DNA from 2 places in the Fictibacillus sp. 5RED26 genome. Region 2 is predicted to be linked to the other one. Evidence: a T-box and tRNA genes for the amino acid it is inferred to sense, from the RefSeq annotation. Region 2 holds a T-box; the other holds one or more tRNA genes.
What was found. The T-box of region 2 lies ahead of tyrS (tyrosine--tRNA ligase). A T-box ahead of a tRNA ligase gene usually reads a tRNA of that ligase, here a tRNA-Tyr.

Region 1 (11,943 bases), on a different contig from region 2:
TCGTATCTAGTTTTGAGAGAACATCTCTCAATATAATTTGGTTCAGTGATGATGGCAAAGAGGTCACACCCGTTCCCATACCGAACACGGAAGTTAAGCTCTTTAGCGCCGATGGTAGTTGGGGGTTTCCCCCTGTTAGAGTAGGACGTCGCTGAGCCAATACATATTCCACAGTAGCTCAGTGGTAGAGCTATCGGCTGTTAACCGATCGGTCGTAGGTTCGAGTCCTACCTGTGGAGCCATATTGGAGAGCTGTCCGAGAGGTCGAAGGAGCACGATTGGAAATCGTGTATACGGTCAACCCCGTATCAAGGGTTCGAATCCCTTGCTCTCCGCCAGATACATACTCTCTAGCTCAAAAATCTGGCCCGTTGGTCAAGCGGTTAAGACACCGCCCTTTCACGGCGGTAACACGGGTTCGAATCCCGTACGGGTCACCACTTATACATAACGATTTTAAATATGGAGGATTAGCTCAGCTGGGAGAGCACCTGCCTTACAAGCAGGGGGTCGGCGGTTCGAACCCGTCATCCTCCACCATAAACTTTTATATCATATTTAATATCATCGCGGGGTGGAGCAGTCTGGTAGCTCGTCGGGCTCATAACCCGAAGGTCGCAGGTTCAAATCCTGTCCCCGCAACCAATTTTATTTCATGATCAAAGTCGAGATTACTTCTTGACCATGAAATATCAGTAGCGCCCATAAGGTGCAACCAATTTTATTTCATGTAATGGACTCGTGGTGTAGTGGTTAACATGCCTGCCTGTCACGCAGGAGATCGCCGGTTCGACCCCGGTCGGGTCCGCCATTTTTATTTAAACGGTGGCTTTACAACACCAAGAATTTTTTCTTGGCTCGATAGCTCAGTCGGTAGAGCAGAGGACTGAAAATCCTCGTGTCGGCGGTTCGATTCCGTCTCGAGCCACCATTTTTTTTTGCCGGTTTAGCTCAATTGGTAGAGCAACTGACTTGTAATCAGTAGGTTGGGGGTTCAAGTCCTCTAGCCGGCACCAGTTTTTTCTTCCTGAATTGGAACAAAAAACTTATTGAAAAACAGGGTGATTATGTTTTATAATAAAACCTGTCTTCATTCGTGGAGGGGTAGCGAAGTGGCTAAACGCGGCGGACTGTAAATCCGCTCCCTCCGGGTTCGGCGGTTCGAATCCGTCCCCCTCCACCATCTTTTATTCCTTATATAGGGGCATAGTTTAAAGGTAGAACGAAGGTCTCCAAAACCTTTGGTGTGGGTTCGATTCCTACTGCCCCTGCCAATTTTAATACTGTGGCGGTCGTGGCGAAGTGGTTAACGCATCGGATTGTGGTTCCGACATTCGGGGGTTCGATTCCCCTCGTCCGCCCCATTTAAATTTTGGGCTATAGCCAAGCGGTAAGGCATCGCACTTTGACTGCGACATGCGTTGGTTCGAATCCAGCTAGCCCAGCCATTTTTATTTTTATAACATAAGATGATTTTAACAACATATTATAAGTTAATTAAATGTTTGCGGAAGTAGTTCAGTGGTAGAATACAACCTTGCCAAGGTTGGGGTCGCGGGTTCGAATCCCGTCTTCCGCTCCATTTTTGTTTTCTGGCGGCATAGCCAAGTGGTAAGGCACGGGTCTGCAAAACCCTTATCCCCCGGTTCGAATCCGGGTGCCGCCTCCATAATTCCAATTCAAAAAGATTCAAATGCCGGTGTGGCGGAATTGGCAGACGCGCACGACTCAAAATCGTGTTCCTTCTGGAGTGTCGGTTCGACCCCGACCACCGGTACCATTTTACTTAACTTAACATTTAAACTTAAGACTTCTCACCTTTGTGGGGAGTTTTTTTATTTGCTTTTAAACTTTATACTTCAATTAACGATGAATATATTCAAGTTACGAAAGGGTACTGATCAATGAGAGATTTCTTCAATAAAATGAAAAATGATCAAGGCATTATTTTAAATGATGTTCAAAAGAATGCTGTTATGAAGACAGAAGGACCCCTTCTATTACTTGCTTCACCTGGTTCTGGAAAAACAACCACAGTCATTATGAGAATCGGTTATTTAATTATGGAAAAAGGAATTCATCCTTCTCGTATAAAGGCTGTTACGTTCAGTAAGGCGTCAGCCAATGATATGAAAGAGCGTTTCGCAAAATTTTATCCTGATCTTCCTTCTGTGGACTTTTCGACCATTCATAGCTTTGCTTTTGAGGTAGTCAGGAATCATTATAGAAAGTTGGGTATCCCTTTTACAATTATAGAGGGTGATCACGATTCAGATGAAAAAGCAGGATCGGGAGGAAACTTTCAATACAACAAAAAACTTATGCTGAGGCATTTATTTAAGTCTGTTGTAGGGGAGAACATAACCGAGGATCAAATGGATGACCTGACTACCTATATCAGTTACATTAAAAATAAGGTGATACCTATCGAACGGTGGTCAGAGGTTTCTTGTGATGTATCGCAGGCTGAAGAGATATTTAAACAATATGAAGAACTCAAGCGTTCTGATCCGCATCATGTATTGTTAGACTTTGATGATATGCTCACGATGAGTAACGACATATTAGAAAAGGATAAGAAGTTGCTAAGTCACTATCAAAACCGATATGACTATTTCTTAACGGATGAAAGTCAGGATACGTCGCTTGTGCAGCATTCCATTATAGAAAAAATGGTTTCTACTCATAGAAATTTATGTGTTGTGGCCGATGATGACCAATCCATCTATAGCTGGAGAGGTGCTGAGCCTTCCTATTTACTTAAATTTAAGGAAAAGTACAGTGATGCTTCTATTTTGTTTATGGAGCAGAACTATCGCTCATCTGAGGATATCGTTAACGTTGCTAATTCGTTCATTAAAAGAAATAAAAATAGATATGAAAAAAATATGTTCACTCAAAATCCTTCGCAGCAACCGATTGAAGTGAAACATCTCGTGAATTTTAAGGAACAATCAAAATACTTGGTCCAGGAACTTAATGACGATGTTCATCTAAAAGAAATCGCCATCTTATATCGAAATAATTCGTCATCCATTGGTTTGATGAATGATTTTGATCGTGCAGGAATTCCTTTTTATATGAAAGATGCCGATAATCGTTTCTTTTCACATTGGGTGGTTCAAGATATATTGAATTTTATGCGTATGGCCTTTACCGATAAGCGGCCAGACATTTTAGAAAAAATTCATTTGAAGTTTAATGGTTATATAACCAAGCAACAGATGCTAGCTTTAAAGCAATTGAACAATAACGATTCTGTATTTGATAATCTGCTAAATCATGTGAAATTGCAGGAGTATCAAGTTAAACTTCTGAAGACAAGTAAAGAAACGTTTAAAGAAATGAAAGATATGAAGCCTCTTGGAGCTATACGGGTGATCAGAGATGGTTTAGGTTACGATAAGGCAATTGAAAAGATCAGTAAGAGCCTTGGCTTTCGAATGGATTATTTAGTGGGCATCTTAAACACACTAGAAGAAATTGCAACAGATCTTGAGAGCCTTCAGGATTTTGCTGAACGCTTAAAACACCTCGAAGTTGTTTTGAAGACAGCAAAAAAGAAGAAGGGACATGAAGCCATAACACTTTCTACTTTTCATAGTGCTAAAGGGCTCGAATTTGAGAAAGTGTATATGATTGATGTAGTGGATGGAATCATACCATCTAAAGAAGATCGCACGGACCATCTATTGTTAGAAGAAGCAGCTCGGTTATTTTACGTAGGGATGACTCGTGCCAAGAAACAATTAACCTTAGTTACGTATCCATATCGAGATGGGAAAAAAGTTGAAGAGTCTGTGTTTGTTACGGATGTAAAAAACATATTAGATCCGACAAGATTGATGAAATCTGAACCCATAAAAAAGCAAGTGAAAAAGATAAATGGAGTTCCTTACAATCCGAATAGTATTAAAAAGAAGGAAGAATTACAAGTTGGTCTCACCATTACTCACCGTGTATTTGGACCTGGAGAAATAACTGAGCTCAGTGAAGAATTCGTGACGTTAACCTTTCAATCCAAAGAAAAGAAATTATCAATCAGCGCCTGTTTAGATATGGGACTATTAGAGCCGTTGATTCACACTTAATATACATTTTTTTATCTAATCTTACATTATAACAGGACTTACTACCTTATTATTATTTAATATTTTACAATTTTCTGATAAATAAGAAGGATTTATTCTTGTCTCTTTCGAATAATACATTCTAGTAGAAGTGAATACCTGTTCATTTTTACAGAATGTATTTATTTTTGGGGAGAACGGGGGTAAAGGGATGAACGCTTTTCGTTTGTTTATGGCAGAAATGGCGAAGTTGGCAGGTAAAAAGGGTCTGCTGATCTCAGTCATTGCCGCGTTGCTTGTACCGGTCGTCTATGGTGGTATACTTCTATCACCAAAATGGGGACCGTATGACAACTTGTCGAACTTGCCTGTTGCGGTAGTCAACAAGGACAAGGGTGCATTATCGGACGATGAACCGATCAATGTAGGGAAGGATCTAGTAGCAGACTTAAAGAAAGGAAAAGATCTCGGGTGGGAATTTGTAAGTGCTGAGGAGGCTAAAGAAGGCCTTGATAGTCTGGAATATTATATGGTTATCGAGATTCCTGAGGATTTCTCACAAAGAGTAACAACCGTTTTAAGCGATAATCCAGAAAAGCTTCAACTTACGTATATCCAAAACGAAGGGTTAAACTTCATGGCAGCACAAGTGACAAGAAGTGCTACTGAAAAGCTAAGAGAAAAACTAGGGGATAAAATTACAGAGAAGTATGCGAACAATATGTTTGCCAGTCTCGGTGATGTATCTGAAGGATTTCAATCAGCTGCAGATGGATCTGCAAAATTAAATACAGGGATGACAGATCTTCGTGATGGAACAAACACACTTTTGCAATCGCTTACAAATAAAGCTGCTGACATTTCAAAGCTAGCAAGTGGAGCAAAAGAACTTCAAAATGGTGTCGGACAAATGGCAAGTTCTCTTTCAGCGAAACAGCCGGATATTAGTAAACTAGCTAACGGTTCATCGCAACTAAGTGCTGGTACGAAAGAACTGCTTTCGTCCCTTCAATCTAAGTCGGGTGATATTTCGAAGCTCGCGGCAGGTTCAGCTGCAGCAAATGAAGGAACAGGACTTTTATTACAAAATTTAAAAGATAAACAATCAGGAGTTGAAGACTTAGCGGCAGGTGCGCGACAACTTGGAGACAGCATACCGCAACTAAAAGCAGGAACCACTGGAATCTTAACAGGGCTAAAAGGTGTTCAAACAGCGATAAAGAATGAAATCGCTCCCGGAACACAACAGATCTCACAAGGTGTGGCTCAAGTGGCAGATGAATCTGCAAAGCTAGGTGCGGGGCTGCAAGGATTATCAAGTGATCTAAAGGCATACTTAGAGCAACACCCTGAACTTGCAAATGATTCAGCTTTCATGACGATCTATGGTAAGAGCCAGGCTATTACGGCAGCTGCCACTGATCCTGCAAAAGCACAAAAACTCCAGGTGCTAAGTCAAGGAGCTGCAAAAATAGCAGGAGCCTTCACGACAAATGCTGAACCTAATCCAATGTCTGTGGCTGATGGGGTAAATCAGCTAGTGGCCGGCCAAACGTCAGTGGATAACGGGGTTGTGACATTAAGTCAAAAGGTGCCTCTGCTTCAACAAGGGACAGCGTCTATCGAGAGTGGCTGGAACACGATGGTAGGTAAGGTAGGAGAGCTGCACGCAGGAACTTCGCAGATTGCAGCAGGAAACCAATCGGTCAACACAGGTTGGACATCTCTTACGAATGGAGCATCACAGCTTAATGATGGTGCAACTCAAGTATCCGCTGGTAACTCTTCTGTTGAAAAAGGTTGGCGTGATCTGACATCCGGTGCAACAAAGATTAACGCTGGTATGTCACAAGTTAGTGATGGAAATGCAACAGTTGAAAAAGGCTGGGGCGACTTAACGGAAGGTGTTACAAAATTAAATGATGGTGCAGGGAAATTAAATGATGGAAGTAACGAGCTATCATCTGGCCTTAAGGATGGTGCCGAAAAAACAGGAGCGATTAAAGCGGCAAATGATAAGAACTTGAGCATGTTTTCTTCTCCTGTTGAATTGAAGAGTGAAACGGTTAATAAATATCCACTCTATCGTGATTCAACAGCTCCTTATGTTCTTTCATTAGCGTTGTTTGTGGGCATCTTAATCATGTCTATGTTCATCAACTTTAAGAAGCCTGAAGGAATTTCAGCATTCTCTTGGTTTGGTGCTAAATTAATGAACCTAGGTGCAATTGCTGTTGTACAGGCATTACTTCTTTCGACAGTCGTTTTACTTGTCTTAAATGTGAAGACTGGAAACCCACTGGGCTTTATAACTTTTGCGGTTTTTGTAAGTTTAGTATTCACAGGAATTGTCTTATTGTTTGCGTCGTTAGGAAACATCGGACGTTTTATTGCGTTCGCTTTAGTGATCTTACAGCTTTCAACGACGGGTGCTAACTTGCCGATCGATATGCTGCCAGAGAACCTGCGTGCATTAAGTGAATTCTTGCCGTTCACGTATTCAATAGCAGGGTTTAAAGCATTGATCTCATTAGATAGCACAAGTTCTGCTTTTTCAAATGTGGGTGTGTTGTTCATCTATCTATTAAGTTTTAGTTTATTGTCGATCGCAGTCTATATGTTTTCAAAAACAAAAAACCAACCGAAAAATCTAGATTTAGCTGGCTGATAATCATTTCATAGTGTAATAAAAAGTTCCTGGCACGCTTTGCCGGGAACTTTTTTTTGAATCTTCTTCTTGTACACTGAATATGTAGGTGTAAAGGAGGTTATTTCTCTGATGTATAGAGACCGGCGTGCCACAGTCTGCCTGATTTTAATTACCGTCTCCTTCGTTTCAATCCTCTTTATTACGGCTGATATTTTTCACTACATGCATATGATTAATGGGCTGATGATTAGGCTTTTTGAATCTTTTCGCTTGTTAGTGGTCATGATTATCCTTTTTGTATTTTCTATACTTGTATTATTTCGATATTTATAGATAGGATAATATTCCCCTTTTTTAAGGGGTTTTTATTTTTATGAAAAAGCATATTGTTTTTTTAAGAAAATAAAATAGTTCCAAAGCCATACATATCTCATCAAAAGGGGGAGATTTTATGAAGTGGGAATTATCGATGCTTAAGAAGAAGTGGGTCTACTTTAGCTTAATGGCGCTGGTTTTAGTAGCAATTACCGCTTTTTCATCGCACGCAATAGGTTACAACAAAGCTTCTGTTCTTCTCAAAGATAAAAAAGTTGTAGCAGGTGAAATTGATGGTGAGATCAAAGAATGGAAGAAAGAGTTAGAAAGTATAGAAGAAAACGTTGAAGCGATGGAAGAAGAGGAAAGCAGTAAACAAGCTGATTTGGAGGGGCTTCAAATACGGTTTGATGAAGTTACTGAGATGGTAGGCCAAAAAGAAGCGATTCAAAAAGAAGTGGATGAGTTAGGTACTCAAGTAAATGCAAAGAAAGATGAATTGAAAAAACTTAGCGGGGAGATCGCAAATAAACAAAATGAACTTGATACATTAAATAATGGCATTCTAATTAAGAAGAAGGAGCCACGAACATTAGTAGCCGGCGTTTTTATAGTGGGTAAAGACATAGCTCCAGGGAGATATAAAGTAGAACCAGTGAATGGGTTTGGAAATTACTTTGTGAACGGAGGAAGTAAAGTCAATATCATCTTAGGAAGAGGGGATGACCTGTTTCTTCCAGAATATGTGTTTGAATTGGATGAAGGGGATGAGATTGAAGCAACATTGTCCGTGAGATATACGTTAGTAGAGTAATAAAAATATTTAGGCAGGCGAATTTTTTAAAGAAAGTTTAAAGAACTTGTCATAAATGTCCTACATGTTGCTTATATATAGAACAAGTTAGTTGTAGGTTTTAATGCAGGGCTTCGTTGATCCAATGAAGCCCTGCATTTTTTTGTTTTATAAAGCGCAATTATTATATATTGAGAAGTTTGCCTATTTTATTGAAACTTTTACACGATATATTCACCAATTTCTCCATTATATTGACGAGTTTGTATGCTATATCGACGAGTCTACATCATTCGACATCAGCTGTATTTAATAATAAATTGTAGCCAAATGAGCTTTTTGTATTTAAACAACTGTTTAAATCACCTGAATCTCAGCATTCCCACCATTCACTTGAGTGAACATCTTGGCCATAGATTCCAAGAGTTCTTGAGCTTCACTCTTATCCATAGATGGCTGCAGGTACACGATATGCAGTGCATTCTTAACACTCTCATCCACCATCGTGCGTTTAGAATCAACGATTGGGCTTCCAAAGGCACCAACCTCGTCTTTAGACAGTAACTTACCTTCCATATTCATCTCACGTCCGTTTAATCCTTCATAGGTATCTTCAGCGTCACCAAGATCAATCTGCACGTCACCTTGAATCTTATCTAGGTTATAAAGACCGATCGGTATACAAAATCGAATAGAGAAGAAGTTGTTTACATCGACGCCAGAGTTGATCGGGGGTAGGTCCTTGCCGCTTAACACCCGTCGCAACAATGCTTCTGAAGCGGGACGATATCGGGAAGGATCAATTCCTAATGACTTGAACACTTTTCGATATTCTGCGACACCAGGGTAATCGGCAGCATTTTTTTCTTCAAGTCGCAAGGATTCTGTAAATAGCTGGAACCTGCCTTTAATCATTTGCGGTGATTCGCTAATCGCGATATTATGGTATGTAATTGTGCCTATTTTAAAATTCGGGACAAGTTCGTTTAGTTTAGGATTAATTGTGATCATCATGTAACCCCGTTTCTTATTTATGTAATTGTAGTTTATCATAATTGTGGAAAATAAATGTAAAGGAGGGATATGCGTGACAAGTGCCCAGTTGAAGGAAGAGATTGTTGCATATAGTAAAGAAATCGGAATCGACAAAATTGGTTTTGCACATGCTGATGTATTTGCTGAGCTCAAAGAACGTCTCCGATTACAGCAAGACCTTAACTATCAATCAGGATTCGAAGAAAGTGATATAGAAAAAAGAACAGAGCCTGATCGGCTTTTGTCGGGAGCTTCCAGTATTATTTCGATCGCTCTTGCATATCCCTCCAAGATGAAAGATGCTCCCAGAAGTGTTCGAGGAGAGCGGAGAGGAATTTTTTGCAGAGCATCATGGGGTAAAGATTACCACCATATATTAAGAGAAAAGCTCTCATTACTAGAAGCTTTTATTATAGAAAAAATTCCAGGTGCCACTGTGAAATCGATGGTAGATACAGGAGAACTGTCTGATCGTGCTGTAGCTGAAAGGGCGGGGATCGGATGGAGTGCCAAAAACTGTGCGATCATGTCTCCGGAGTTTGGTTCTTATATGTATCTCGGAGAAATGATTACAAACATCTCGTTTCCTGCAGACACTCCAATGGAAGATCAGTGTGGTTCGTGTAACAAATGTGTCGATGCATGTCCGACTAATGCTCTTGTACAGGGAGGACAGCTTGATTCGTCTAAATGTATCGCCTTTTTGACGCAAACGAAAGGATTCCTGCCTGATCAGTATAGAGATAAGCTCGGTAACCGTTTATATGGATGCGATACGTGTCAGACAGTTTGCCCTGAAAATAAGGGAAAAGATTTTCATCATCATGTGGAAATGGAACCTGACCCAGAGATTGCAAAACCTCTTTTAAAGCCATTGTTGTCTATGAGCAATAGAGAGTTCAAAGAAAAATTCGGCCATGTTTCGGGTAGCTGGAGAGGGAAAAAGCCTATTCAGCGAAATGCGATTATCGCTTTAGCTCATTTTAAAGATGAAAGTGCAATTCCAGATTTAGTTACGTTGCTCCATACTGATCCTCGACCAGTAATAAGAGGAACTGCAGCATGGGCCATTGGTAAGATTAGCGGGAAAGATGCGGAATTGGAACTATTATCTGCAAAAGAGCGTGAAAAAGACGATTTGGTCACGTTAGAGATTGAAAAGGGACTGAAAATGGTCCGAAATCAAGAAATTTAGTAATCGCATATGTTTGAAGTGTCCGATATAGTAAGGTCAAGTAATGAAAAGAAGGGATAATTATGTGTCAGATTAAAACGTTACTCTATTACGAAGAAATGGAAAGCGTAATCGGACCGTTAACAATCATTGCAACAGAGAACGGAATCTGCCGTCTCGATTTTGGTTCAATGGAGGATAACCTTCCAACTTTACGTTCATGGATGGCGAAACATTTTATTAAGGGAGAACTTATACACTCTCCAGAACGATTGGATGATGCCGTTCAACAACTGCACGCTTATTTTGCAGGCAACCTGCATGAGTTTAGCGTGAACTATGATTTATTTGGTACCGCTTTTCAAAAAAAGGTATGGAACCAGCTTACGAGTATTCCTTATGGCGTAACTTGTTCGTATAAGGAAGTGGCTCAAGGCATTGGTGCACCTAAGGCTGTTCGAGCTGTAGGCAGCGCGAACAACCAAAATCCCGTACCTGTTTTTATTCCATGTCACCGAGTGATTGGAAGTAATGGAGCACTTGTAGGCTATGGTGGGGGATTAGATAAAAAAGAAATATTGTTATCGATCGAACAGAATAGCTGCAAGAAGACATCCTAGAGAGCCCTTAAAGGGTTCTTTTTTTTGATATCCCACTCATATGTTAGTAGAAGCAGGAGGGATGTCTGATGTGGATGGAAACACTTAAAGCTTATATCCAAAACCAATCTCAATGGATGATACATGCAGATGCAGACGGACGAGGTTACTTTTTACGAGAAGAACAAGAGAGCTTCATTCGAAAAAAACAAATGTATACCGATAGAAATGCGTTTATTGTAAACAATCAAACGAACGGAAGTGTCTTACGAACGACGGAGTCCGAAGATAAGGTTCAGGTAGATTATTTGGTGCATTATAGTTTCTTAATCAAACACGGGTTTGATTTCTATGTGGAAGAGATCTCTCAAGAGCGACGTGCTACTTTTCAAGATGGTGATATGAAAAGCGATGAACCTGTCAATGTCGAAGGAAACTACAGAGAGCTTCCGAAGATCGAGCGGGAGAACGAATCGATCGCACCAACGAAGGGCGGTTATGATAGACTTGCTGCTGTACGTTATGCAGAGAGATGGTGGAATACGTTTAATCCGGCTTATAAATCTTTTGAAAATGATTGCACGAACTATATTTCTCAAAGTCTTCATGCAGGTGGCATACCGATGACTTCTCAATCTATTAAATCGAAGGGCTGGTGGATGCGAAATAATTCTTGGAGCTATAGCTGGTCAGTAGCCAATGCGATGAGATGGTATTTGAGCGGCTCAAAATCTAGTCTTCAAGCACAAGAGAAATCTGCAGCGCATCTTCTATTGCCGGGAGACGTAATCTGTTATGACTTTGATGGAGATGGCCATTATCAACATACGACGATTGTGGTCGCAAAGGATCCTTCTGGAGAACCACTCGTAAATGCTCATACAACAAATAGCAGAATGAGATATTGGGGCTATGAAGATTCAACGGCGTACACAAAACGCATTCAATATAAATTTTTTCATATTCTTTAAGAAGAAGCTTGCCTTCAGAGAGTGATATTCCAAAAAAAGTGCTATAATAAGTACTTGTTGGAATATTGTTTTTGAGGTGAGCTTTTTGGCTATACATGTTGTTTTATTCGAACCGTTAATTCCTGCAAACACAGGAAACATCGCACGTACATGTGCAGGAACTGGTGCACATCTGCATCTTATTCATCCACTTGGATTTTCTTTAGAAGACAAATACTTAAAGCGTGCTGGCCTTGATTATTGGGAGCATGTAAAATTGTCTCATCATGATTCATTGGATGCTTTTTATAATGAATACCCAGACGGGGAGTTTTACTATATCACCAAATTCGGTGA
Region 2 (11,943 bases):
GCAGAAGTTTTATCAGCGGTTACAGAACCGATCTTCTTAAATGATGTACCATCTGAAGAGTGATAGATGCGGTAACCAATTACATCATTCTCTCCATGTGACGCCCAAGAAAGCACGCCATCCGACATTTTTGCGCCCGCAACAGCGGAAGGAACTTTGCCGTTCTCTTTTAACTCTTTTTCAGGAACAATGTTGTTCAATAGATTCGTTGTATTCGTTAATTTGTTTAGCGCTTCTAATCCAAGTTCGCGGAGGAACTCTTCCTTAATCAGAACACCATCTTTTGTAAACTCTTGTGGTGTTGAAGGAAGTGCTTTATATTTCGCATCGCCTACAAGCACATAACGACCTTTTGAGAGTGTGTCGTCCACTTCATTAGGTGTGAACTTCGCATTAAACAGATCAGTCGTTACGAGTCCAGCACTTCGACAAAGATCAGAAGGCAGTTTACCCGATATCCCACAGATCTCACGACGTACGATTCCTGAAGGCATTGCGAATTGCTTTTCAGCGTCTACGAGCTGTGGTGAATGTTTATAAGCAGCATTTATAAGTTGTGCCCATATTGTTTGGTTTCTTTGCCCGGTGTTACCCGCTAGGTCAGCTGGAGTATCATAACCAATCCAAACACCGAACGTTACGTTAGGATTTGATGCAACAAACCATGAGTCTTTATCGGCATTTGTTGTTCCTGTTTTACCAGCCCAATCTGATTGGAAAGCTAGTTTGCGAGGAACACCTGATGCCGTTCCAGAAGACAGAACATCTCTCATCATGTCAATTAATAGATAGGATGTTTGTGGACTATATACTGGTTTCGCTTCACTCTTATGTTGGTAGATGACTTCACCATCATTAGATTCAATGCGTTCAATCATATATGCATCAACAAAATTTCCTCCGTTTGCGAAGGTAGAGAAAGCGTTAACGTTTTCTTCAACTGTAATACCTACATCTAAGGCACCCAGAGCCATTGCATTTTGTGTACGATCGCCTTTCGTAAGGCTCGTTACACCCATCTGCATTAGTTTCTCAGTAGCTTTCATATGATCTACACGTTGATAAGATTTAATAGCTGGTATATTTCTTGATTTTTTTAAAGAATGTCGAACTGATACAAGACCATCGAAATCCATATCATAGTTATTTGGCTTCCATGTTCCTAATGCAATTGGTGTATCAGGAACGATTGAACCTGGTTGAACTTTACCTGTTTCCAATGCGTAAGAATAAGCAAGCAATGGTTTCATCGTTGATCCATTTTGACGAGGAGCTCTCATCGCATGGTTGGTTTGTTCGCGGTTAAAATCACGTCCTCCAACAAAACTGATGATCTTTCCTGTCTTATTTTCTATCAAGGTTGCACCGACTTCTTCAGGTTCGGGTTTATCAAGTTTAATTCTTTGGCCTTTGCTGTTATACACGTATTGATTAGCAGGACCGAATAAATTATCATTTTTCACTACTTGCTGCATATCATCGTATATTTTTTGATCGATGGTTGTGAAAATTTTAATTCCCTTTTGCCTAACTTGAGTTCGGGCATTATCCTCATACTCTTTTAATTCCTCAGCATTTAAATCGCTTAGTTTTTTTCCATCTTTTTCAGCGTTCAACTTTGTCAGTAAATCCACTGTTCGTCTTTGGATTTCAACAGTCAAGTATGGATATCTCTCATATGAAGATTGCTTTTTAGTTGTTAGATTCTTTTTTATATCATATTTCATTGCCTCATCATATTCTGCTTGTGTAATAGACCCGGCAGATAACATGCGGCTTAGAACAGTTTGCATACGTTTTATGCCGGCAGACATGTCTTTCTTTTGCTCCCCACCTTTATTAAAAGGGGTATAAACGAAAGGGTTCTTTGGTAGTCCAGATAGGTATGCGGATTGAGCTAAATTCAGCTTGGATGCAGGTACTCCAAAGACACCTTCTGCAGCAGCCTGTATACCAGCAACGTTTCTACCTGACGAGTTTCTTCCATAAGGTACGATGTTTAAGTAAGCTTCTAAGATTTCATCTTTCTTGAGTACTTTTTCAAGTCTCATTGCTAATAAAATTTCTTTTGCTTTTCGATCAAAAGATACTTCATTCGTTAGAATTTGATTTTTAATTAGTTGTTGAGTTAGCGTACTTCCACCTGTTACAACAGAAGCACCTGAAAACTCTTGGAACATGGCGCGGAATATTGCTTTTGGCACAACACCCTCATGTTCATAAAAATATTGATCCTCTGTTGATATAACAGCTTTTAAAACATAAGGAGATACTTCTTTTAAACTGATCTCTTGCCTATCCAAATCAGATTGAAGCTTTCCTAGATATGTTTTGTTAGCGAAATAAGCGGTACTCGTTTCTTCATAGTTGTAGATATCTTCTTTCATAGAAGTGTGAGCTCGCACGGGTTCGTCTTTTACAAGAGAAGCGAAGAAACCAGCTCCTACACCTGCTGCGAAAACACCACCGAGGATAAGTAATACAGTTACAATCAAGAACATGTTCCATGTGACGTTATATGTAATTCGTGCTGTTCGAATAATTCCTTTTTCTTTCAAAAAGTGGACAAATTTCTCCCATTTTTGCTTCAATTCATCAAAACGAGACATCATTTGGTAATCCCTCCCCCTCGTGTATTATAACATAAGGTCGATTTATGATAGAACACCGTTTTTGAAGATGAAGATTGACATGAAATTCAACTATGTGGTAAAAATAAAAGAAGATTATTATATGTTGAAAGCGAAGATAGGAATGAGTAGCAGGTGTCTCCCTGTTTCAGAAAGCTGGTGGTTGATGCGAACCAGTGCAAAGGCATGCTGTGAATTACCTCCTGGAGCTGTCTCTGTGAACGTTAAGTAGCAGAGAACGGATAAAACCGTTACGAAATGAAGTGAAAAGCCTTTTTTGGGCTTTTAATTAGGGTGGTACCGCGAGATTGTCATCACGTCCCTTTCCAACTGGAGAGGGACTTTTTTTATTGTCATTAAACAACGAAAGGAAAGATAGGAATGAATATTCTACAAGATCTAGAATTTAGAGGTCTTCTTAATCAAGTAACAGATCAAGAGGGATTGCAAAAAGAACTTGAAAACGGAATCGTAAAGCTTTATTGCGGATTTGATCCAACTGCTGACAGCCTGCACATTGGAAACCTGTTACCGATTCTTACACTTAAACGATTTCAAGAAGCTGGACATCAACCTTTTGCGCTAGTTGGCGGGGGAACAGGTTTGATTGGTGATCCAAGTGGTAGACAAACAGAAAGAACATTGAACGAAGCTGAGATTGTTGTTCAATGGACAAATAAAATCAAAAATCAGCTTTCTAGACTTCTTGATTTTGAAAGAGAAAACAATCCTGCTAAGACAGTGAATAACTATGAGTGGTTAAGTCAACTTACGATGATCGAGTTTCTTCGTGACGTTGGAAAGAATTTCTCAGTTAACTACATGCTTGCCAAGGATTCTGTTGACTCTCGATTAGAAGCGGGTATCTCTTTTACCGAGTTCTCCTACATGATTTTACAATCGTATGATTTTCTTAACCTCTTCCAAAAAGAAAACGTAAAACTTCAAATAGGTGGAAGTGACCAGTGGGGGAATATTACAGCTGGTATGGAATTGATTCGTCGTTCTGGCGAGGAAGAAAAGGCTTTCGGACTAACGATTCCGTTAATCACAAAAGCGGATGGAACGAAGTTTGGTAAAACAGCATCTGGAACGATCTGGTTAGATGCAGAAAAAACGACTCCATACGAGTTCTACCAGTTCTGGGTAAACGCAGCAGATGCTGATGTAATCAACTGGCTAAAATACTTTACATTCTTATCTAAAGAAGAAATTGTAGCTCTTGAAAAATCCTTAGCTGAAGCGCCAGAAAAACGTGAGGCGCAAAAAGCGTTAGGACGAGAAGTAACAACTTTAGTTCACGGTGAAGCAGCATACAAACAAGCAGTAAAAATCACTGAAGCACTCTTCAGTGGAAATCTGTCTGACTTAACGGCTGCTGAGATCGAACAAGGTTTCAAGGATGTTCCGTCATTTAACGCAACGAATACGGAGGACTTAAACATTGTAGATCTGCTTGTTGATGCGAAGATTTCTCCATCTAAACGGCAAGCAAGAGAAGATGTAACAAACGGAGCTGTATCAATCAACGGTGAAAAGATTCAAGATACAGCATATATGATTGGTGAAAAAGACCGCATTGAAAATAAGTTTGTGATCATCCGTCGCGGAAAGAAAAAATACACTTTGATCAGATATTAAAATGAAGGATAGGAACCCAATCGTAGCAGGGTTCCTATCTAATTTTATTAAAGGATGTGTTTGTTGTGAAAAGAATTCAATTAGCAGAAGACCTTCAGTTTTCACAGATCGTTCACGGACATTGGCGTTTAGCAGAATGGAATCTCTCTCCCGAAGAGCTTCTTTCACTTATAGAAAGATGTATAGAGGCAGGAATTACAACGTTTGATCATGCTGATATTTATGGTAATTACATGTGTGAAGAGCTGTTTGGACAAGCCCTAGCTCTTAAACCATCCTTACGACATGAAATGCAGATCGTGACTAAGTGTGGTATTAAACTCATTTCTGAAAACCGTCCACATCATACGATTAAATCTTATGATACGAGTAAAGAACACATCATCGCTTCTGCAGAAAATTCATTGAAAAAAATGAACACAGACTTTGTAGATGTACTATTGATTCATCGCCCAGATCCGTTTATGGACCCAGCTGAAACAGCAGAAGCGTTTCACATCTTAAGAAAAGAGGGGAAAGTGAGACATTTCGGTGTTTCTAACTTCACACCTAAACAAATGGAAATGCTGCAAAATGAGTATGATGGACCACTTGTAACGAATCAGATCGAGTTGTCCGTTCTTCATGAACAGTCTTTCTTTGATGGCACGATCAATCACCTTCAAAAAGAAAAAGTTAGACCGATGGCTTGGTCTCCGCTTGCTGGAGGAAGATTGTTTAATGGAAAAGATGAAAAAGCGGTACGAGTGAAAAAGGCTATAGAAATAGTCGCTAGTGAAACAGAAGCCTCATCTATTGATGAAGTAGCTTATGCATGGCTGTTGAATCACCCGGCACAGGTCATGCCGATTGTTGGTAGCGGAAAAATGAATCGTATTGAGGCAGCGATAAATGCAGCAAACTTACCGCTAACACGCGAGCAATGGTTCTACATTTTACAAGAAAGTATGGGGAAAGAAGTAGATTGATTCATACTTTACTCATTCAATAATAAGTCGAAATCCACACAGTATGATGTGTGGATTTTTTTATTATATCTATAGAACATTTCGTTAGTAATTAGTTCCTTAGTAGTATAATATTAGAAATAAATACTAAAAGATGGGGATGCATCAATGATTACATTAAGCAACAACAGTTCTACGAAGAGCTCACAAGTCTTGAATGAAAGTGCTGTACTGGCAGCGATTGATCGATCAGTAGCCATGATTGAATTTGACCCTCATGGAAAAGTACTATGGGCAAATGAAAATTTTGCAACAACGGTGGAATACCATGTTGATGAGATGCCGTTTTTGGTCCATAAGCAATTTTGCACAGAAGAGTTTTTGCGAAGCGGTGAGTATGATCGGTTTTGGCGAAGTCTAAGAGAAGGTAAAACATTTCAAGAAAAGATTCAACGTGTAACGAAATCAAAGCGTTTGATTTGGTTAGAAGCTACGTATACACCCGTTCTGGATGAAAATCATAAAGTGACAGCTGTGGTAAAGATTGCAACAGATATTACGAATAGAGAAAATAATACGATCAGGGTTGCTTCCGACCTACAACAGATGTCCCTAGAATTGCTTACACGAGCGGAAGAAGGATTAAAGAAAAGTAATGAGATTTCATTATCTACCGAAAAATTAGTGTCTGAATCCCAACAGAATTTATCTATATTAGAATCTCTGAAAAAGCAAGCTACTTCTATAGAAGATATTGTAAAAACGATTCGTGAAATTGCGGCACAAACCAATTTGTTAGCGTTGAACGCAGCTATAGAAGCAGCTCGAGCTGGTGATCATGGAAGAGGATTTAACGTTGTGGCGGTTGAGGTTAGAAAACTGGCTAATCGCGTGCAAGACTCTATCCAAGAAGTGAATGCACATATTTCAGGGATCACTGGCGAGATAAACAAGATCAATGATGTGACTCACCGATCGCAAGAAGGGATAACCAATAACAAACAATTGATCGAACAAGCGATGCAAGAGTTCTTAGGTATCGAAACTTCTGCGAGACAGTTGGAGTCACAGGCAAGTAAGTTTAAGGAACTTCTATAGGTCTACAAAATAAGAAAAACCCCTAATGCCTTTAGAAAAGGTGTTAGGGGTTTCTTCACTCTTATTAACGAGAGTAGTATTCAACGATAAGTTGTTCTGTGATCTCAGCAGGAAGTTCAGAGCGCTCTGGTAAGCGAGTGAAAGTACCTTCCAATTTGTTTTCATCAAATGTTAAGAAATCAGGTACGAAGTTGTTTACTTCGATCGCTTCTTTAATAGCAGATGAGTTACGAGATTTTTCACGAACACCGATTACATCTCCAGCAGATAGACGGTAAGAAGCGATATCAACACGCTTTCCGTTTACTGTGATGTGACCGTGGTTTACTAGTTGACGAGAAGCACGACGCGTGCGAGCAAGACCAAGACGGTAAACTACGTTATCTAAACGAGATTCTAAAAGAATCATGAAGTTTTCACCGTGGATACCAGTCATTTTACCAGCATCATCAAAAATGCGGCGGAATTGACGCTCGTTTACACCGTACATGTAACGAAGCTTTTGCTTCTCTTGTAATTGTAAACCGTATTCAGAGATTTTTTTACGTTGAGTTGGACCATGTTGTCCTGGTGCGTATGGACGCTTAGAAAGTTCTTTCCCAGTTCCGCTTAGAGAAATTCCAAGACGACGAGAAACTTTCCATGTTGAACCTGTATATCGAGCCATTATAGACTCCTCCTTCACATGTTTGTTTGTGTTAAAACAACAACAGTGACTATGGCCTTTTCATGAGCATATTTTGTATGAAAAACATCTTCACTTCAGCAGCCATGAAGCTACGAGATGTTCCCGGATTAATTAAAACCAGGGTACAAAATAAAAACAAATGATGGACACAGTGCCGCTTATTTTACACAAAGAATAGTATAAGCTTTTTTGTTATACCGTGTCAACTCTATCTATAAATACATAAAACATTTTCAGGGACAAATTGTAAAAACATGAAAATTCATATATGATATGTTTAAGAAAGCGCTTACATTTTATATTGCCTTCAAAGGAGAAGTAAAAATGGACACAAAACGCTTTGAAACAGATGTGATTCACAAAGGGTATAATGCAGAACAACATAATGGGAGTTTGGCTCCTCCGATTTTTCAAACTTCAACTTTTGTATTTGACAGTGCTGAAACGGGTGCAGCACGGTTTGCAGGTGAACAGGAAGGATATATCTATTCTAGACTTAGCAATCCTACCGTCGCGATGTTAGAAGAGCGAATAGCAGCGATGGAAAAAGGGGAGAAAGGTCTAGCGTTTGGTTCCGGTATGGCTGCCGTGTCAGCTATTCTTCTCGGTTTAACGAAAACAGGTGATCATATCCTCTGTTCTGAAGGAGTTTATGGTTGTACCTTTGGCCTGCTTCAGCTTATGGAAGAAAAGTATCATATTACACACAACTTTCATTCGATGAACGATGAGGACTCAATACGGTCAGCAATTAACGACCATACAACAGTCATATATATTGAATCTCCGATAAACCCGACGATGAAACTTGTTGATTTAAGTATGGTGGCAAGAATTGCAAAAGAATTTAATATTCCAGTAGTTGTAGATAATACGTTTTCCTCTCCTTATCTACAGCGTCCACTTGAATTAGGCTGTGATATCGTTTTGCACAGTGCCACGAAATATTTATGTGGACATGGGGATGTAATAGGAGGTCTAGCGGTTGGAAAGCAAGAATTGATGAGCCATCTTGCTATGACCACTCAAAAGGATATTGGTGGAGTAATGTCTCCTTTTGATGCCTGGTTGCTTTTAAGAGGAATCAAAACACTTCCTGTTCGAATGGACCGTCATTGTGATAATGCAAAAAAGCTGGCAGACTTGTTAAAGAAACACCCTGCTGTAAATCGAGTTTTGTATCCGGGTGATTCTGATTTTCCTCAATACGAGCTTGCGAACAAACAAATGTTAAACGCGGGCGGTCTGATCAGTTTCGAAATAAAAGGAGATAAAGTGGTCGCACAAAAATTCATGAATGCATTAAGACTCATTAAAATCGCAGTTAGTCTTGGAGATGCAGAAACACTCATCCAGCATCCTGCTACGATGACGCACGCTGTCGTACCTGAGGAGAATCGTCTTCAGATGGGAATCAGTGATCAGCTTCTGCGCTTATCGGTTGGTTTAGAAGCATGGGAAGATATTTGGGGTGACATAGAACAAAGTTTAGATTCTTTATAAAAGGCTGTTTTCTTAAACTTTGTTGCTTCTGGAAGTAGTTGATTTCCGTTCCAAGCTGCTCGCTTTTCGCGTGGCAGGAGGCACGCACCTTCCACTCCAATCAACTGTAATGAAAGCAACACCTTTTAGATGAGCGTTATATACAAAAGAAGCCCTGCGCTTATATCGGCGCAGGGCTTTTTTAATAGGTAAGAGAAATTAGATATATCGAAGTAAAACCTCACAGAATTTTTCTAAGTTCTCTTGATCAATCTCATCAAATCGTTCCTTGTCTGGACTATCAATATCTAGAACTCCTAGGAGCTGGCCGTCTTTAACTAACGGAACAACGATCTCGGATTGAGAAGCTGCATCACAGGCGATATGTCCAGGAAACTCATGAACATCTTTTACTACTAATGTTTCTTGGTTTTGAGCGGACGTTCCGCATACTCCTCTTCCAAGAGGTATTCTTACGCAAGCTGGAAGCCCTTGAAAGGGTCCAAGAACTAATTGGTTCGTCTCTACTTCAAGTGTATAAAATCCGACCCAGTTTACTCTGTCTAAGAATTGATTCAGTAAAGCAGAAGCATTTGCAAGATTCGCAGTAGCGTTTGTTTCACCCTCAAGTAAAGCAGAAAGTTGTTTTAACAGAAGAGAATACCCCTCATTTCTGTCTGTGCTATATTGCTGAACGGAAAACATCAAGATTCCTCCAAACCTGATAAATTGTTTATTCTATCCTATCAAATAATGTTGAACTATACACCCAAAAGCCCTTATTTGTCGAGCGATTATTAAAGGTTTATGTCTTCCGCCCAAGAATTTTATACAAGAGGGAAGGACGGTGGAAGAAAATGAAGACAGATCCGATGGAAACGAAACTGAAAATAGCTGAGGCTGCGATTGCTCTTTTCACAAGCCAAGGATTTAAAGGAACGACCGTTAGGCAGATAGCAAAAAAAGCTGGTGTGAACATCGCTTTAATTTCGTACCATTTTGGAGGAAAGAAAGGTCTTCTAGAAGAGTTGATCACTTCATTTTTTGAAGGGTATATCAGAAGGATTGAAATCATCTATCATACATCGAGCTCTCCAACAGTAAAAGGGAGTTTTATTGAAATAGTAGAAGCATTGTTGATCTATCAACAGCGAAACCTTCCTCTTGCACGCTTTGTCTATCGTGAGATGACGCTTGATTCAACATTGGTACGTGAACTCATGTCTACCTACTTAGTAAAAGAAAAATACTTTTTGCAAACTTTGTTTGAAAAAGGGATGAAGAAAAAAGAATTCAGAAGGCAGCCTGTGGACTTTTTAACTATTCAGTTCAAGGATATGATGATGCTACCATTTTTGCATCCACTATATTTAGCTGAAGTGTATCAGATCAGTGCTGAAACAGAAACGTTCATCCAACCTTATAAAAAATGGATGATGAACTGGTTTGATAAATGTGTTTGTCTTCCTGAAAGAAAAAATCCCCTACTGTCTGCTGTTCAAAAGCCGTTATTCGGCTCTATTCAAGAGAAGTGGGGAAGTTAATGTTGCTGTTGCTACTAATTGATCAAATCCTTGACCGAGTCCCTTAGCACTGTGGGCATCAGACCCATAGACGAGAGGGATTTTTCTTTTTTGTGCTTCATTTATGATCCAATCTGAAGGGTAAGGCTCCAAACAATAAGGCTTAACAGCACCTGCCCCGTTATAATCCAAATACATTTTACGTTCAGACAAGGTTGTTAAAATGTCTTCTACTTCCTTTTCATAACTAAAATCTGGAGGGAAAAGTGTCTGAAACTTCTTAGCTAATGTGATATGACCAATCCTTTTTGGCTGATGCTTCCCAAATGAATGACTGATTGATCTTCTAACCGTTTGAAAGTATAGGGAGTAGACAGCAGAAAGGCTACCCGACTGTTCAATCAATTCTTTAAATACATTCTCATCATAATCCATGCAGTAGTGCTTATTTTTGACGTTTAGAAAATGAACAGAGAGAATGGCATCATCGAGCTCTGGCCAAACTTCTTTAAGAAACGTATTCGTCTCGTCTTCATATCCATCTATAAAATCAATCTCTAATCCAGTAAAAATCTCTATTTTACTTTTATAAAATTTCTTAACTTCTCTCAAAGTGTTAAAGTAACTTCCTAATTGTTCGTGTGTCATGCTACTGTCTTTTGTGGGAGCAGGATCGGTAAATGTATGAGGGAGCGGGGCATGCTCTGTAAAGGTAATACCTTTCATACCTAAAGAGATAGCTCTTTCGATATACATTTCAAATGTGTCTAGTGACCCATGGGGACAAAAAGGCGTATGGACATGTCCATCATAGTACATCTTTCTTACTCCTCCTTTCGACAAAATCTTCATTAAATTGGAAAAAAATTATCAGATTATGCAATTTTTTTGCGTCAAATGTTTGTTTACATGTTATCATAAAAGCATTAAACTGCAATTTTTATAGAATAAAAACTAAATTAGATCGGTAAAGCGATTTAAACATACGAATACATAATGTAGGCCATATAGAAATTTGAACAGATAGAAAGGGTGCCTTTGATGATATACATAGTCATTGCCATCGTTACATTCCTAGCATTGATCCTGTACGGTGCCATGTCACGCCGAAGAGTGTATAAAGAAATTGATCGACTCGAAGCATGGAAAATGCAAATTATGAATCGCCCATTAACAGAAGAGATTTCAAAAGTTAAGGGTATGGCGATGATTGGGGAAACGGAAGAAAAATTTGAAATGTGGCGTCAAGAATGGGATGAGATGGTAACGGCTCAACTTCCTAATTTAGAAGAAGACTTATTCGACGCTGAGGAATATACAGATAAGTACCGCTTTAAAAAAGCTAGATCTATTTTAGCTGGGGTTAGCCAATCATTAGAAAAAATTGAATTGCGAATTAAAGAGATTACTTCAGAGATTAATGAGTTAGTTACGAGTGAGGAACTAAATCGAGAAGAGATCGTTGAAGCGAAAGAAAAGCTGCAAGAAACAAAGAAGTACTATTTAACACATATCCGCGCACTTGGTCAGACAGCACCAATTTTTGATAAAGAGCTGGATGAGATTAAAGCACTGTTTGAAACATTTGAATCACTTACTGTACAAGGAAGCCATCTAGAAGCTAGACAAAGACTTGTAGAGAGTTTAAACCGTATTTCAGACTGTAAAACGAAGATGCAGGGTGTTCCTGAACTTCTAGTGATCCTTCAATCGGATATACCAAATTCACTGAAAGAATTAAGTGCAGGTTTTACTGAGATGGAACAGCAAGGCTACGTTCTACATCATATCGGTATTGAAAAAGAGATCAGTTCTTTGAAAGATCTTAACGAACAAGCGTTGAACAGAGTGTTAGATTTGGAGCTTGAGAGTGCTCAAAGAGATATGGACGAAACGGTTCAGAAAATGGATCAGCTCTATGAAATGCTCGAGAA

Region 1: it encodes a tRNA-Tyr, which carries the amino acid that the T-box ahead of tyrS (tyrosine--tRNA ligase) is inferred to sense. The anticodon was not compared.

Annotation. Positions count from the first base shown of each region.
Region 1 covers NZ_JACZDU010000001.1:19-11,961, forward strand. Annotated here, with positions in the region: rRNA gene rrf (5S ribosomal RNA) at 42-157, shown strand; tRNA gene IHV10_RS00010 (tRNA-Asn) at 168-242, shown strand; tRNA gene IHV10_RS00015 (tRNA-Ser) at 247-338, shown strand; tRNA gene IHV10_RS00020 (tRNA-Glu) at 366-440, shown strand; tRNA gene IHV10_RS00025 (tRNA-Val) at 465-540, shown strand; tRNA gene IHV10_RS00030 (tRNA-Met) at 569-645, shown strand; tRNA gene IHV10_RS00035 (tRNA-Asp) at 736-811, shown strand; tRNA gene IHV10_RS00040 (tRNA-Phe) at 856-931, shown strand; tRNA gene IHV10_RS00045 (tRNA-Thr) at 941-1,016, shown strand; tRNA gene IHV10_RS00050 (tRNA-Tyr) at 1,099-1,183, shown strand; tRNA gene IHV10_RS00055 (tRNA-Trp) at 1,201-1,274, shown strand; tRNA gene IHV10_RS00060 (tRNA-His) at 1,289-1,364, shown strand; tRNA gene IHV10_RS00065 (tRNA-Gln) at 1,374-1,448, shown strand; tRNA gene IHV10_RS00070 (tRNA-Gly) at 1,508-1,582, shown strand; tRNA gene IHV10_RS00075 (tRNA-Cys) at 1,595-1,669, shown strand; tRNA gene IHV10_RS00080 (tRNA-Leu) at 1,696-1,780, shown strand; gene IHV10_RS00085 (ATP-dependent helicase) at 1,905-4,091, shown strand; gene IHV10_RS00090 (YhgE/Pip family protein) at 4,282-6,738, shown strand; gene IHV10_RS00095 (coiled-coil domain-containing protein) at 7,172-7,849, shown strand; gene IHV10_RS00100 (B3/B4 domain-containing protein) at 8,186-8,842, opposite strand; gene queG (tRNA epoxyqueuosine(34) reductase QueG) at 8,916-10,058, shown strand; gene IHV10_RS00110 (methylated-DNA--[protein]-cysteine S-methyltransferase) at 10,121-10,657, shown strand; gene IHV10_RS00115 (amidase domain-containing protein) at 10,726-11,607, shown strand; gene trmL (tRNA (uridine(34)/cytosine(34)/5-carboxymethylaminomethyluridine(34)-2'-O)-methyltransferase TrmL) at 11,693-11,943, shown strand, end outside.
Region 2 covers NZ_JACZDU010000004.1:194,886-206,828, reverse strand. Annotated here, with positions in the region: gene IHV10_RS23030 (transglycosylase domain-containing protein) at 1-2,612, opposite strand, end outside; T-box leader at 2,737-2,957, shown strand; gene tyrS (tyrosine--tRNA ligase) at 3,012-4,271, shown strand; gene IHV10_RS15865 (aldo/keto reductase) at 4,337-5,239, shown strand; gene IHV10_RS23025 (methyl-accepting chemotaxis protein) at 5,387-6,316, shown strand; gene rpsD (30S ribosomal protein S4) at 6,381-6,983, opposite strand; gene megL (methionine gamma-lyase) at 7,329-8,507, shown strand; gene IHV10_RS15845 (GAF domain-containing protein) at 8,706-9,191, opposite strand; gene refZ (forespore capture DNA-binding protein RefZ) at 9,344-10,030, shown strand; gene hisJ (histidinol-phosphatase HisJ) at 9,995-10,828, opposite strand; gene ezrA (septation ring formation regulator EzrA) at 11,051-11,943, shown strand, end outside.